3 regions of the Streptomyces sp. NPDC101234 genome follow, and region 2 is predicted to be linked to each of the others. Evidence: riboswitches for the same ligand, from Rfam matches in the RefSeq annotation. Region 2 holds a riboswitch; each other region holds the start of a gene.
The links. Region 2 has a riboswitch for S-adenosylmethionine ahead of ACIRR9_RS09165 (aminotransferase class V-fold PLP-dependent enzyme). Riboswitches for the same ligand answer to the same signal wherever they lie in the genome.
Positions count from the first base shown of each region.

Region 1: it holds a riboswitch for S-adenosylmethionine, as region 2 does, so the genes downstream of both, thrC (threonine synthase) here and ACIRR9_RS09165 (aminotransferase class V-fold PLP-dependent enzyme) in region 2, are expected to answer to the same signal.
Region 3: it holds a riboswitch for S-adenosylmethionine, as region 2 does, so the genes downstream of both, ACIRR9_RS18320 (ABC transporter substrate-binding protein) here and ACIRR9_RS09165 (aminotransferase class V-fold PLP-dependent enzyme) in region 2, are expected to answer to the same signal.

Region 1 covers NZ_JBIWOA010000013.1:159,668-164,833, reverse strand. Annotated here, with positions in the region: gene ACIRR9_RS24485 (MoaD/ThiS family protein) at 310-585, opposite strand; gene thrC (threonine synthase) at 699-1,988, opposite strand; SAM riboswitch class I at 2,006-2,180, opposite strand; gene ACIRR9_RS24475 (glucosyl-3-phosphoglycerate synthase) at 2,338-3,282, shown strand; gene ACIRR9_RS24470 (trehalose-6-phosphate synthase) at 3,366-4,811, shown strand; gene otsB (trehalose-phosphatase) at 4,991-5,166, opposite strand, start outside.
Region 2 covers NZ_JBIWOA010000004.1:136,066-141,231, forward strand. Annotated here, with positions in the region: gene ACIRR9_RS09155 (cytochrome bc complex cytochrome b subunit) at 1-811, shown strand, start outside; gene trpD (anthranilate phosphoribosyltransferase) at 944-2,008, shown strand; SAM riboswitch class IV at 2,162-2,278, shown strand; gene ACIRR9_RS09165 (aminotransferase class V-fold PLP-dependent enzyme) at 2,445-3,806, shown strand; gene ACIRR9_RS09170 (PQQ-binding-like beta-propeller repeat protein) at 3,875-5,166, shown strand, end outside.
Region 3 covers NZ_JBIWOA010000009.1:104,113-109,278, reverse strand. Annotated here, with positions in the region: gene ACIRR9_RS18340 (aldo/keto reductase) at 1-554, shown strand, start outside; gene ACIRR9_RS18335 (lytic polysaccharide monooxygenase auxiliary activity family 9 protein) at 746-1,792, shown strand; gene ACIRR9_RS18330 (rhomboid-like protein) at 1,966-2,688, opposite strand; gene ACIRR9_RS18325 (hypothetical protein) at 2,688-3,401, opposite strand; SAM riboswitch class IV at 3,822-3,935, shown strand; gene ACIRR9_RS18320 (ABC transporter substrate-binding protein) at 4,342-5,166, shown strand, end outside.

The DNA of each region.
Region 1 (5,166 bases), on a different contig from region 2:
CTGGACGGGAAGGGTCCGGAATGTAGCGAGAATTCGGCCGAATTCAGGGCAAGTCGGGCCCTATAAAAGCCGCAAAAGCCGCATATAACCCGCACACTTTGGCTACTTCTTGGCGGGCTAGCGGTATCGAATAACAGGGCCCGCGACCCGGAGATCGGGACCGTGTTCCCCAACTCTACCGCGCTCAACCACACAGAATTGCCCCCTCCGCTTCTCTCACGGAGGGGGCAATCCGATGAACAATCGGTGATGGCTGTTACCGAAGGTAATGTTCGGTCATTCGGCCATCACGTCAGGCAGGTCAGCGGCTCAGCCGCCGGCGACGGCCGGGATGATGGAGACGCCGGCACCGTCCGGGGTGGCCGTCTCCAGGCCCTGCTCGAATCGCACATCGTCGTCATTCACGTAGACGTTGACGAACCGGCGCAGCTTGCCCTGGTCGTCGAGAACACGCGCGGCGATTCCCGTGTGGTTCTGCTCCAGGTCGGCGATGACCTCACCGAGGTTCGCGCCTTCGGCGGTGACTTCGGCCTGGCCACCGGTGTAGGTGCGCAGGATGGTGGGGATGCGAACGGTGACACTCACGTTTGAACCTCCGGTAGCTGTAGCACCCCTTCAAGGGCGCGGGACTGAGTCGATGTGCGGCTACCGCCGCGCGGGCGCGACCAGCCCCGACCGGCCCGCAGAATGACGACTGCCTACTGGGCCAGCCCGGCCTCACGGAACGACTCGAGAGTGGGCCGAATAGTCGCCGTCAGCCCGGTCTCCGCGACAGCGTCCAGCGTCTTCAGTCCATCACCGGTGTTGAGTACGACAAGCGACTTCGCCGGGTCGATGAGCCCGTTCTCGATGAGCTTCTTGGTGACTCCGACCGTCACACCGCCGGCGGTCTCCGCGAAGATCCCCTCGGTCCGTGCGAGCAGCTTGATCGCGTCGACGACCTGCTCGTCGGTCACGTCCTCCACCGCACCACCCGTACGACGGGCGATGTCGAGGACATAGGGACCGTCGGCCGGATTGCCGATGGCGAGGGACTTCGCGATGGTGTTCGGCTTCTGCGGACGGACCACGTCGTGGCCCCCCTTGAAGGCCACCGACACCGGCGAGCACCCCTCCGCCTGCGCACCGAAGATCTTGTACGGCTTGTCCTCGACGAGCCCGAGCTTGATCAGCTCCTGCAGACCCTTGTCGACCTTGGTGAGCTGCGAGCCGGAGGCGATCGGGATGACCAGCTGGTCCGGGAGCTGCCAGCCGAGCTGCTCGCAGATCTCGTACGCCAGGGTCTTGGAGCCCTCCGCGTAGTACGGCCGCAGGTTGACGTTGACGAAGCCCCAGCCCTCGCCGGCCGGGTCGCCGATCAGCTCGGAGCAGAAGCGGTTCACGTCGTCGTAGTTGCCCTCGATGCCGACGAGCTCGCCGCCGTAGATCGCGGCCATGACGATCTTGCCCTGCTCCAGGTCGTGCGGGATGAACACGCAGGAGCGGAAGCCGGCCCGGGCGGCGGCGGCGCCGACCGCGCCGGCCAGGTTGCCGGTGGAGGAGCAGGAGAGCGTGGTGTAGCCGAAGGCGCGCGCGGCCTCGACGGCCTGGGCGACGACCCGGTCCTTGAAGGAGTGCGTCGGGTTGCCGGAGTCGTCCTTCACGTACAGCCCGCCGGTGACACCGAGTTCCCGCGCCAGGTTGTCGGCCTTGACGAGCTTGGTCCAGCCGGGGTTGATGTTCGGCTTGGTCGCCACGTCCGCGGGGACGGGCAGCAGCGGCGCGTAGCGCCAGATGTTCGCGGGTCCCGCCTCGATCTGCTTCCGCAGCTCCTCGGTGTCGTAGTCCGAGAAGTCGTACGCGATCTCGAGCGGGCCGAAACACTCCTCGCAGGCGAACACCGGGCCGAGGGGCACACGGTGACCGCACTCGCGGCAGCTCAGGGCCGTGGCGGGACCGAGGTCGACGGTCGTGGAGTCGGTGGTGGTGGCAACAGTCTGCGCAGCCATGGAGGCGAGGCCCTTTCTCCTCATCTTCCTCACGACGCATCTCGCCGTGAGACGGATTTGGCACCTTCCCTAGCCGGGAGCCTCGCGGACGATCGACAGTGACCGGAGCGGTCGACGACGGATCTACGAGTACCGACTGGAGGGTTGCCGGGGCTTCATCGGGCCGTATCCCTCTGCCCCTCTGGATGAGCTGTATTCGGTTGTCAACGCACGGTGACCGCACGACATGCGATGGTCATCGGCGTTGTTCAAGACTGTAACCGAAGGCCAGGACAGTTGAGAGAGTCGTCCGTACCGCGAGATGGATCACACTTGGCAGTGTGACCGTGACAGTGAGGAGCCGCTGACTGTGCTGGAAGAAGTCGAGCGCTGGCTGGCCACCCGCTCCTGGTCCGTGAGCGACCGCCCCCTGCACCGGATACTCGCCGCCAAGCAGCGCACCGGGCAGTCGGTCTCCGTCGTGCTGCCCGCGCTCAACGAGGAGGAGACGGTCGGCGACATCGTCGCGATCATCCGCCACGACCTGATGCAGCAGGCGCCGCTCGTCGACGAGATCGTGGTCGTCGACTCCGGCTCCACGGACCGCACGGCGGCCGTGGCCGCGGCGGCCGGCGCCCGGGTCGTCCACCGCGACACGATCCTCCCGCGCATCCCCGCCGTCCCCGGCAAGGGCGAGGTCCTCTGGCGCTCCCTCCTGGTCACCACCGGGGACATCGTCTGCTTCATCGACGCGGATCTGAGGGACTTCTCCTCCGACTTCGTCTCCGGGATCGTCGGCCCGCTGCTGACCGACCCCGGCGTGGACCTGGTCAAGGCGATGTACGACCGCCCGCTGGCCGGTGCGGCCGGGCAGGGCGGCCGGGTCACCGAGCTGATGGCCCGTCCGCTGCTGAACATGCACTGGCCGCAGCTGGCCGGTTTCGTGCAGCCCCTGGGCGGCGAGTACGCGGCCCGCCGCTCCCTGCTGGAACAGCTCCCCTTCCCGGTGGGGTACGGGGTCGAGCTGGGCATGCTGGTCGATGCCCTGCACCTGGTGGGGCTGGACGCGCTGGCGCAGGTGGACGTGGGTGTCCGCAAACACCGCCACCAGGACGGCCAGGCCCTCGGCCGGATGTCCGCCGCGATCTACCGCACGGCGCAGCTGCGGCTGGCCCGCGGCCACCTGATCCGCCCCTCGCTCACCCAGTTCGAACGGGGCGAGGACGGCTTCGAACCGCGCACGTACTCCGTGGACACGGAGGAACGGCCGCCGATGGTGGAGATCGCGGAGTACGCCGAGCGCCGGGTGGCGTGACTTCGACGGGCGTTCCGTATACGGCCGCCGGTCGGGCGTAGCCGTACGTTTGAGCGTTTCCGGGCCGGGCTAGGTTCAGGCGTATGGCTTCCACCGGCGGTGCTGAGGTGCTGGTCGCGTCCAACCGCGGCCCGGTTTCGTACGAGGTGCGCCCCGACGACGCGGGCGGCGCGCTGCATGCCAAGCGGGGCGGCGGCGGGCTGGTCTCCGGTCTGTCGGCGATCGGCCCGGACGCGAACGCGGTGTGGGTGTGCGCGGCGCTGAGCGACGGGGACCGGGAGGCGGTGCGGCGCGCCGAGGGCGGCCGGCTGCCGGCGGTGGACACCGGCGGCCAGCAGGTCCGGATGCTCGACATCGACGCGGACGTGTTCTCCGACGCGTACAACGGCATCGCGAACTCGGTGCTCTGGTTCGTCCACCACATGCTGTACCAGACCCCGCTGGAGCCGGTCTTCGACGCGGAGTTCCGGCGGCAGTGGGCGTCGTACCAGGCCTACAACCGGGCGTTCGCCGAGGCGCTGGCCGAGGAGGCGGCCGAGGGGGCGGCCGTCGTCATCCAGGACTACCACCTGGCGCTGGCACCGCGGATGCTGCGCCGGCTGCGCCCGGATCTGCGTATCGGCCATTTCTCGCACACCCCCTGGGCACCGCCGGACTACTTCCGGCTCCTCCCCGACGACATCGCGGCGGAGCTGCTGAGCGGGATCCTCGGCGCCGATCACGCCGCTTTCCTCACCCGGCGGTGGGCGGACGCGTTCGTCGACTGCTGTCATGCGGTGCTGGGGCCGGGGATTCCGGCCGCGGATCCGTCGTCCGGCGGGACGCGGATCGGGGTGCACGGGCTGGGGGCCGACGCGGACTTCCTGCGGAAGCGGGCGCACGAGCCGGACGTGGGCGAGCGGATGGCGGCTCTTCGGGAGGAGATCGGGGAAGGCCGCAGGACGATCGTCCGGGTCGACCGCACCGAGCTGTCGAAGAACATCGTGCGGGGGCTGCTGGCGTACCGGCAGCTGCTCGACGACCACCCCGAGTGGCGGGAGCGGGTGGTGCATGTCGCGTTCGCGTACCCCTCGCGGCAGGACCTCGCCGTCTACCGCGACTACACGGCCGAGGTGCGGCGGGTGGCCGACGACATCAACTCGGCGTACGGGACGGCGGGTTGGACGCCGGTGGTGCTGCATGTCAAGGACGACTTCGCGCGGTCGCTGGCGGCGTACCGGCTGGCCGACGTGGCGCTGGTGAACCCGATCCGGGACGGCATGAACCTGGTGGCGAAAGAGATTCCGGTGGTGTCGGACGAGGGGTGTGTGCTGGTGCTCTCGCGGGAGGCGGGGGCGTTCGAGGAGTTGGGGGAGGATGCGGTGGTCGTGAACCCGTATGACATCGGGGGGACGGCTGATGCGTTGGCGCGGGCGCTGGCCTTGCCGGAGGGGGAGCGGGGGGAGCGGTGCAAGCGGCTGGCCGCGGCGGCTACCGCGTTGCCCCCTGCGGCCTGGTTCCTTGAGCAGTTGGGGGCGTTGGGCGGGTAGTTCTCGCCCCCGCCGCCCCTACCCGTCCCATCACCAGGGGGCTGCGCCCCCTTCGACCCCCTTCGGCTCCCATCGGTAGGTGCGGGCCGGTGGGGGCTGGTCGCGCAGTTCCTCCCCCAGCCTTCGGCCGGGGGCACCCCCAGCGCCCCTTACGGGGCGCTTCTGTACGGGGCGCTTTCTTACGGGGCGCTGTATGCGGCGAGGCTTCTCAGCAGTCGTACTACTCCCTCCGGGCCGGTCACCACCAGGTCCGACCGGTCCGCGAGCTCTGTGACCTCCTCGCTGCCGCTGCATACCAGCAGGCCCGGGACGCCTTCCGTCCTCAGCTTCTCCACTGCGGCGAAGGCGGAGATGT
Region 2 (5,166 bases):
CTTCGGTGTCATCGCGGCCATCGCGGCGACCACCCAGATCAACCCGATCTGGGCCATGGGCCCCTACCGTCCGGACCAGGTGTCCACCGGCGCCCAGCCCGACTGGTACATGGGCTTCGCCGAGGGTCTGATCCGGTACATGCCGGGCTGGGAGATCAACATCTGGGGCCACACCCTGGTCCTGGGCGTCTTCATCCCGCTGGTCCTGTTCGGTCTGGTCCTCGCGGCCATCGCGCTCTACCCGTTCATCGAGTCCTGGGTCACCGGCGACAAGAGCGAGCACCACATCCTGGACCGCCCGCGCAACGCCCCGACCCGCACCGGGTTCGGCGTCGCCTGGGTGACCGTGTACATGGTGGGTCTGATCGGTGGTGGCAACGACCTCATCGCCACCCACTTCCACCTGTCGATCAACGACGTGACCTGGTTCGTCCGGATCTTCTTCTTCGCCGGACCGGTGATCGCGTTCATCGTCACCAAGCGCATCTGCCTCGGCCTGCAGCGCCGGGACAAGGAGAAGGTGCTGCACGGTCGCGAGACCGGCATCATCAAGCGGCTGCCGCACGGTGAGTTCATCGAGGTCCACGAGCCGCTCTCGCAGGAGCAGCTGCACACCCTCACGGCCCACCACCAGTACGAGCCGGCCCAGGTCGGTCCGGCGGTCGACGAGAACGGTGTCGAGCGCAAGATCAAGGGGTCCGAGAAGCTCCGCGCCAAGCTGAGCAACGCCTACTACGGCGAGGACAACCAGATCCCGAAGCCGTCCGTCGAGGAGTACAAGGAGATCACGAGCGGCCACGGCCACCACTGATCGACGCGTCGCCACGCCTCGGTCGAAGGGCCCCCGTCCGGTGTACGGACGGGGGCCCTTCGCCGTGCTCGGAGCTGGATAGGGTGGGGTTCACAACCACTATTCGTTGGTACGACGATCAGGAGCGGCCTTATGAGCGCTGTGACCCCCGCTGGAGGCGACACCGCGGCGGGCCGTTCCTGGCCCGAGGTACTGAACGCGCTGCTGTACGGCAAGGACCAGAGCGCCGACGCCACGGCCTGGGCGATGGACCAGATCATGCGCGGCCAGGCGACCGACGCGCAGATCGCGGGCTTCGTCGTCGCCCTGCGGGCGAAGGGCGAGACGGTCGAGGAGATCAACGGCCTCGTCCGCACGATGTACGAGCACGCCAACGTCATCGAGGTGCCGGGCCGCACCGTCGACATCGTCGGTACCGGCGGTGACGGCGCGAAGACGGTGAACATCTCGACGATGTCGGCGCTGGTGGTGGCCGGCACGGGGGCGAAGGTCGTCAAGCACGGCAACCGCGCGGCCTCCTCCGCGTCCGGGGCCTCCGACGTCCTGGAGAAGCTGGGCGTCAACCTCGACCTGACCCCGCAGCGGGTCGCCGAGGTCGCCGAGGAGGCCGGCATCACCTTCTGCTTCGCCATCAAGTTCCACCCGGCGCTGCGCTACGCGGGCGCCGCGCGCGGCCAGTTGGGCATCCGCACGGTGTTCAACATCCTCGGCCCGCTGACCAACCCCGCCCGGGTGCGGGCCCAGGCGGTCGGCGTCGCGGACCCGCGCATGGCCCCTGTCGTCGCGGGCGTCTTCGCGGAACGCGGCAACTCCTCCCTGGTCTTCCGCGGCGACGACGGTCTCGACGAACTGACGACGACCGCCACGTCCCGGGTCTGGATCGTCCGCGACGGCAAGGTCACGGAGGAGACCTTCGACCCGAGGGACGTCGGCATCGACCTGGTCCCGGTGGAGGCGCTCAGGGGTGGCGACCCGTCGTACAACGCGGAGGTCGCCCGCAGACTCCTGGACGGCGAGACCGGCCCGGTACGGGACGCGGTACTGCTGAACTCGGCGGCGGCCCTGGTCGCCCTGGACCCGGGCGCCGGGACCCTGGCCGAACAGCTCCGCGCCGGTATGGACCGGGCGGCGGAGTCCATCGACTCGGGCGCGGCCAAGCGGGCACTGGAGCGCTGGGCAGCGGCGACGCACAAGTAGGGGCCGCGGCCGCCGGGCTGAGGCGCGGTCCGGCACCGCCGGACCGCGCCGTCGCGGCTGATCGCCGTCTCGGCGGAGAAAAGAGAAACTCCCCGTCCCGTCATCCGGACAGGAGTTGCGCGGCGGCGATCACTTCCCGTACGTTTCCATCCAGGTCATGAGTGACAGTCATGAGGCCCCGGCCGACTGTCCGGCAACCCTCCGTCCGTGGCGGGGTGCCCCGGGTGAAGACCAGGTCGTAGGCAGCGAGGTCTACGGCAAGCGCGGACCCCTCGACACACCAGGGGTCCTGGTCGTACGAGGGAGCCTTCTGTGAGCAAGCGAATGCGATAGGGCGTCGAGCCCCGCCTCCGCGTACCTCTTTTTTCGCCCTTCCCCGTGCCGTCGACACACCGTCCGGCACGGCGGTCCCGCGCACCCTCACAGGAGTTCCGCCATGTCCGTCTCCACCGCTGCCTCCGGCCAGACCATTTGTGCCCCGCTGCCCGTTCTGGGACGAGATGTCACCGTCCCGCTCGTCACCGGCGGCGAGGTCACCTACGCCGCCCTCGACTACGCGGCGAGCGCCCCCGCCCTCCAGCGGGTCTGGGACGACGTGGCGGCGTACGCCCCCTACTACGGCAGCGTCCACCGCGGCGCCGGCTATCTCTCCCAGCTGTCCACGGACCTCTTCGAGAACGCCCGCCGGACCGTCGCCGGGTTCCTCGACTGCCGCCCCGACGACCAGCTGGTCTTCACCCGCTCGACGACGGACTCCCTGAACCTCCTGGCCCGCGCCCTCCCCGCCGACTGCCAGGTCTTCGTCTTCGAGACCGAGCACCACGCCTCCCTGCTGCCCTGGCAGGACGCCCGGGTCAGCTACCTCGACGCCCCGCGCACCCCGCGGCAGGCGGTGGAGACCCTGGAGCGCGCGCTGGCCGACCGCGACCCGTACGGTCCGGCCCTGGTCTGTGTCACCGGCGCCTCCAACGTCACCGGCGAGCTGTGGCCCGTACGGGAACTCGCGGCCGCCGCCCACGCGCACGGCGCCCGGATCGTCCTGGACGCCGCCCAGCTGGCCCCCCACCACCCGGTGTCCGTGCAGGACCTGGACGTCGACTGGATCGCGTTCTCCGGCCACAAGCTGTACGCCCCCTTCGGCTCCGGCGTCCTGGCCGGCCGCGCCGACTGGCTGCAGGCGGCCGAGCCGTACCTCGCGGGCGGCGGCGCCAGCCGCAGGGTCACCCGGCGCGAGGACGGGGGAGTGGCCGTGGAGTGGCATGAGAGCGCCGCCCGGCACGAGGCGGGCTCGCCCAACGTCATCGGTGCCTACTCCATCGCCTCCGCCTGCAAGGCGCTGACCGAAGCCGGCTTCGACACCCTGGTCGCCCGCGAGCGGTACCTGATCGAGAAGGTGCGGTCCGGTCTGGCCGAGGTCCCGGAGGTCCGGATCCTCTCCCTCTTCGGCGACGACGCCCCGCGCGTCGGTGTCATCTCCTTCGTCGTCGAGGGCTGGAACAGCTCCCACTTCGCCGCCGCCCTCTCCGCCGAGTACGGCATCGGCGTCCGCGACGGCCTCTTCTGCGCCCACCCGCTGGTCCGCACCCTGCTCGGCTCCGACCCCCAGACCCAGGGCGAGTGCGGGGCACCGGAGGCGGCACCGGGCGAGAAGTCCCTGAACGCGATCCGGGTGAGCTTCGGCGCGGGCACGCCGGATGAGCACGTCGAGCGCTTCGTCAACGCGGTGAAGGAACTCGTCCGCAACGGCGCGAAGTGGAACTACCGTACGGAGGACGGCCGTTGCGTACCGGCCGTCTGACGTACTGAAGCCCGGCCGCGCGTATACGCTCCTCTCGGCGGCACTACGGAGGGCAGGGGGAGCACGGGGTGCGGGAGCTGCGGGACACGGATCCTCGGACCGTCGGTCCCTACGAGGTCCGGGGCAGACTCGGATCCGGCGGCATGGGCGAGGTGTACCTCGCCGAGGCACGCGGTGGCCTGCGGCTCGCGGTGAAGGTGGTGCGGGCCGAGTACGCGGAGGACCGCACCTTCCGGGCCCGGTTCCGGCACGAGGTGCGGGCCGCGCAGACCGTCGGCGGGGCGGGGACCTACACCGCGCGGGTCGTGGACGCGGACACCGAGGCATCCCGCCCGTGGATGGCCACCGAGTACGTGGACGGGCCGAACCTGCGGGACGCGATCCTCGACGGCGGCCCCCTGCCCGGCGACGCGGTACGGCTGCTCGCGGCCGCGCTCGCCGAGGCGCTGGCCGCGATCCACGCCAGGGGCCTGGTGCACCGGGACCTCAAACCCTCCAACATCCTGCTGGCGGCGGACGGCCCCCGGGTCATCGACTTCGGGATCGTCCGGGCCCTGGAGGGGACGGCGCTGACCCGGACCGGGGTGATCGTCGGGTCGGTCGGCTATGTCTCGCCCGAGCAGATCCGCAACGGCGCCCGGGTGGGACCCGCCAGTGACGTCTTCTCGCTGGGCGCGGTCCTCGCGTACGCCGCCGGCGGGCGGGAGCCCTTCGGCGAGGGCCAGGACTCGGTCGTACTGCTGCGGATCCTGACCGGGGACGTCGACCTGTCCGCCGTACCGAAGGACCGTCTGGCGCTCGTGGAGTCGTGTCTGCGCGACGATCCCGGGGCGCGGCCGGCACCCGCCGACGTGGTCGCGGCGGTGGGGCACACGGCGGACAGTCTGCGAAAGGGGCTGCGGGCGGGCTGGTACACGGGCGGCCCGCCGACAGAGCGGGGAATCCCGGACAGCGGCGCGCGCTGGATGCCGGAGGACGGCTCGGGGGAGCGGGACAGCCGGGTCGAGTACATGGCGCCGGTGACGGTCACGGACACCCCCACGGTCACCTCGGAGGACCCCGCCCCGCCTTCCCGGCGACGCCTGCTGGCGGCCCTGGCGGGCGGTACGGCACTCGTGGCGGCCGGGAGTGTCGGCGGGTGGCTGTGGCTGCGGGACTCCTCCAGGAGCACGGGCCTGGTGGTCCGGGGAGGGAGCGGAGGCAAGGGCACGGTCTCGTCGGCGGCGGCCGAGGTGGGCTGGCAGTGCCGGGTCCAGGGGCTCGGCGGCCGCCGCGGCCCGTGCGCGGCGGTGTCGCCGGACGGGCGCCTGGTGTACGTCGGCGGGGCGGACGGCTCGCTGCACGGGCTGGAGCTGAACGG
Region 3 (5,166 bases), on a different contig from region 2:
TCGAGGAGAACCTGCGCCAACTCGGCCGCGATCACCTGGATGTGGTGAATCTGCGGGTACCGCCGAGCCGACGGACCGGATCGATCAGCGAGCACTTCGGAGCGTTGGCCGAGCTGCGTGACGCCGGGCTGATCCGTCACCTCGGCGTCTCCAACGTCACGTGCCGGCAACTGGCCGAGGCCCGGGCCATCGCCCCGGTCGTCTGCGTGCAGAACCCGTACGGGATCGGTGCGGCGGGCGAGGACCGGGCACTTCTGCGGCTCTGTGGTGAACTCGGCCTCGCCTTCGTTCCCTTCTTCGCGATCGCCGGTGCCGGCCGCGAGGCGGGTCCGGCCGCCGGTGACAGCGAGGAGGTGTGCGCGGTCGCCCGTGCGCACGGTGCGTCCCCCGCGCAGGTCCGGCTGGCCTGGACCTTGCAGCAGGGACCGCATGTGCTGGCGATTCCGGGGACCGGCGATCCGGGCCACCTCGCGCAGAACATGGCGGCCGACGCGCTGCGGCTCTCGAAGGAGGAGCTGGCACGCCTGACCTCGCTGCGGACGGCCGCCGCGTGACGGGCCGTTGCCCGCCGGAGGAGCCCGTCGAGCCTGGCCGCGGTGACGGTGGTGGCACCGCGGCACCAACCCCGTCACTTGCAGAATGCATATGCGCAAATACAGTGAGTAGTGACATTTGAGTGGTTTCGTGGCGTCTTGCGACGCGGGTCGCGAGATCACTCGTTCTGTGCGACTGGAGGAGTACGCGGATGCAGCCCTACCCGGAAGACCTGCGTGCGGACGCGACCTACCGCGACGACGGTGACACCAAGCTCGAGGGTATTTCCCTCACCTGGCAGATCGGCCAGAACGCCCCCGACCAGGGCGAGACGCAGCCGCCCGACTGGAACAACGGCCAGCCGGCCTACCCGCACCACTACGAGGTCTGGCTGGACGGGCGGCCCGCGCAGACGGTGGACGTGTACTGGGCGACGTGGTACCCGCACTGGCAGGCGGCGAACCGGCACTGGGTGTGCCTCGGGGAGACTCCGGCCGGCCAGTACCGGGTGAAGATCCGGGCCCGGCACGCCGACGGCCCCTGGGGACCGTTCACGAACGAGGTCACCGTCGACACGTCCACCTCCCAGCCCTACAAGCAGTTCATCCCCCGACGTGCCGCGGAGAGTGCAGAGGGCGGCCGGGAGCGGCACGGGAGCCTGGAGTTCCCGGTCAGCCGGGCCATCCGGGCGATCCGCGACCAGGACGACGCGCGGATCTGCCAGGAAGCACGCCGGCTGAACACGTCCACCACCTGGCAGGAGGTGGTGCCTCCCGGCACGGTCGCCGATCCGCCGTGGAACGAGGAACGCGGCTACCTGGAGTACCGGAAGTTCTTCCAGGACGCCGATGTGGCCTCGGCGGCGAACCCGGCTTTCAAGGGCCTGGACCTGGCGGGCGGCGACGGCCACGGTGACTGGCCGATCAGCACGCTGCAAGCCGTCGACGGCCGGCACACCTTCACGTACAACTACCGGCAGAACCACATGGGCCCGAAGTGGACGCACCAGTGGTTCATCACCAAAGAGGGCTGGGACCCCGCTCAGCGCATCTCCTGGGACGTACTGGAGCCGACTCCCTTCATGGTCGAGCACCACGGCGGTGGCACTCACGGCGACCAGGAACTGCAGTACACCACCGAGGCGCTGGTGAACCGCCGGGGACGGCACGCGATCGTCAACATCTGGGGCGGCGGCGACGCCGGGCACGACTTCGTCGGCGAGTTCTTCGTCAGCGTCGCCGACGTCGACTTCCGCTGACCCCCGGTCGGCGCCCGTCCGGCGTGCGGCCGACGTGAACGGCCGGAGGCCTCCCGAGGAGGCAGCCCGGCCCCTCGTCGGCGTTCGCGGGCACACGCCGGCCGGGCGTCGGCTTCCGCGCACCCGGCATTCGCAGGGACGTCACGCACCCCGGCCGGTGTCCTCCCAGGCCGTCACAGCGACGGGCCGGGCGGAGGGACCATCCCCGCGGGCGTGGGGAGCCTGTGGCGCAGGGTTGTTGCGAGAGCGAAGCCGATGGCCGCGGCCAGAAGGTGGCCGATCGTGGTGAAGTCCGGCAGACCACGGCTGAAGTCGGCGCCGATGACGGGCCATGCCACCACCGCAGTGATCGCCGCGATCCGCCGCACCGACGTGAGGAACACCACGACTCCGGCCGCCAGGGCCGCCTCGGCGCCGTAGCTGATGCCGTAGTCCAGGGCGTCCCGGACGCCGGCCGGATACCAGCCGCGGACCACGGCGGCCACGATGAAGACGGCGGTCAGCGCGGTTGCCAGCACATGGCCGACGGCAAAGACGCCGAACGCCCGTAACGCGCCGTAGCGGCGTTCCAGGAGGGCCAGACAGACAGCTGTGCCGGCCCCCAACGTGATCAAAGTCCCCACGAAGTAAAGGGACTTCACTTGGGTCAGTGTCCCGTCGAAGAAGAGCGCGCTGCCCGCCAGGGCGAGGAACGGATGCCGGGGAAGATTGTCGACGTTGGTGCTCACCGTCTCCAGCAGGCGGCGGCGCGTGGGGGCCGAGGCCGTCACGAGCCAGGCGTGGGTGGCCAGCAGGACGGCCAGATAACCGGCCGTCACCGGGTTGCCGTGGACGTACTCCTCAAGGAAGCGGCGCACCGCGGTCGGCGTCTCGCCGAACCGCTCCCTGCCACGCATCACCCGGTCCGGCCCACGACGAGCTGATAGAAGATCGGCTCGCCGGTCGTCGTCACCCTGTGCTGGAACCGCGTTCGCTCCAGCACAGTGAGCCCTCCGCCGGCCACCAGCCGCTCGACGGCGGCTCCGAACCCGTCCGGATCCGATGCGTCCATCCACCGCTCGTCGATCGTGAAGGCCACGGGCGCGCCGGGCGACAGGACCTCGAGGGCGTTCTCGAGCTCCTGCGGTGTGGCGTGCGTACCTCCGAACGCGCCGGCCGACACCAGTCCCCCGAACGCGTAAGGGCGCAGGGACTCACCGAGTGCGTCGCCGAGCAGGAAGTCACCGACCACGTAGTCGGCGTAGACACCTGGCCGGTCGCGCAGACTCGCCCGGCGTGCCGCCGGCAGCGGGTCGACCCCGACGACCCGGCCGACGCCACCACGACGTACGAGTTCACCGACCAGGCCCGTGCCGGCGCCGATGTCGAGGACCGTCAGCGGGCCCGGCTCCAGGCCGAGGCGGGCGACCGCGCGCAGCAGGCCCTCCGCCGCGACCTGCGGTGATCTGCACTGCAGCCGTTCCTGGACGACATGTTCATAGAGGCCTGGCACGGCGTAGATCCGCGTGTACTCGTGCAGATGCACGATCTCGCGCTCGCTCAACGCGATGTACTCGCCGTCGGTCACCGGCGGGCCGAACAGCCGGACGTCCGCAAACATCTCTGCCATGGCCGCGAGACTATGCGCGCGTGTCCGTGCCCCGCCACCGGTGGCGGGGCGGCGAAGTCCGACGGTGGGATGCGGGCGGCGGACGGGTGGGCGATCGGCGTGCTGTCGCCCACATCGCCGTCAGCGGGTCACGGCCGGATGCCGGAGGGTCCCAGTACGCCGGCGTCGACGCGCAGCGACTCCAGCAGGGTGGCGGCGTTGATAAACCATCCACCGTCATATGTTTCCTTCCGAATCCCGCCGAAGGGCCGGGGCGGGCGACGGGTAGCTGCCCGCGACGAGACGGGGATCAGCGACAGGTCAGGTCGAACCGGCCGGCGTGGCGGCCCACTCGGAAGGGGTCGAGCGTCCGGTTCGTCGAACTGGGCCTGCGGGGGCTGGCATTGACGTACGACAAAACCGCTCCGTACCATCGCGACCGGCATTGAGTGTCAGCGTCAAGCCCTGGCTCGCTGACCGGCAACCCTCCCGCGCGGTGGGGTGCTCCAGGTGAAAGCCCGGCGGGATCACCGATGATCCCCGCAAGCGCGTGGCCCCGGTGGCGGGGCCGGAGACGGGGAGGGACCGGTATGCGGCACAGCGGTGACGTGGCTGCCTCCTTCGCCGGCGCCATGCCGTTCTCCCGGCTCTCCCGCCGACGCCACATCGATCTCAAGCGCTCGACGAGCTGTCTCTGTCGCGCGATCACCTGTCGCTGACGAGCCCGCCTGCCGTCGGCTGACGACGACGGACCGACCGGCCACCGTGTCGGCCGACCCGGTTCGGCCTTCCCTGCCGACCGGCCTTCGTCGACCGACCGCATAAGGCACCACCCACCCCCTCGAAGGCCCCTGGGCCCGCACGCCCATGCACGCCCATGCACGGCCGTGCACGGCCGTGCCGCGCTCCCCCGACGCCCGGCACCCGGTGCCTGGTGACACGAGTAGGAGAAAGCCCTCCCGTGACTGCACTTCCGATTCTCAGACCATCCCGTCGGGCGCCGCTGGCCGCCCTGTTGACCACCAGTGTTCTGCTGACCGCCTGCGGGTCGGGCGACGGCGGTTCCGGCAGCGGCAGCGGCCGGCCGAAGTCCGGCGGCACGCTGACCTTCGCGGTGGGCTCCGACGCCGGCTGCGTGGATCCGCAGCAGGTCGGCAGCAACGACACCATCTACTCGGTCCGCCAGATCGTGGACTCCCTCACCGACCAGGACCCCGCGACCGGCAAGATCGTGCCGTGGCTGGCCAAGAGCTGGGACATCAACTCCGACGCCACCCGGTTCACGTTCCACCTCCGCTCGGGCGTCACCTTCAGCGACGGGTCCGAGCTGACCGCGCAGGTGGTGAAGGACAACTTCGACGCGGTACCGAAGCTCGGCGCCCTCGGCACCCTTGCCGAGGGCTACCTCAGCGGCGTCCAGAGCACCACCGTGATCGACCCGCTCACCGTCAAGGTGACCTTCAAGCAGCCCAACGCCCAGTTCCTGCAAGCGACTTCGACCCACACGCTGGGCATCGAGTCGTCCGCGAGCGTGCGGAAGACCCCGCAGCAGAAGTGCAGTGACGGGATCGTCGGGTCCGGGCCGTTCGTGCTGAAGCAGTATGTGCAGAACCAGTCGATCACCCTCGCCAGGCGGACCGGGTACGCCTGGGGATCCGCGCTGTGGTCCAAGAAGGGCGAGGCCTACCTGGACAAGCTGGTGTTCAAGGTGGTGCCGGAGGCGGGCGTGCGGGCCGGCAGCCTCCAGTCCGGACAGGTCGACGCGATCAGCAGCGTCGGCAAGGCC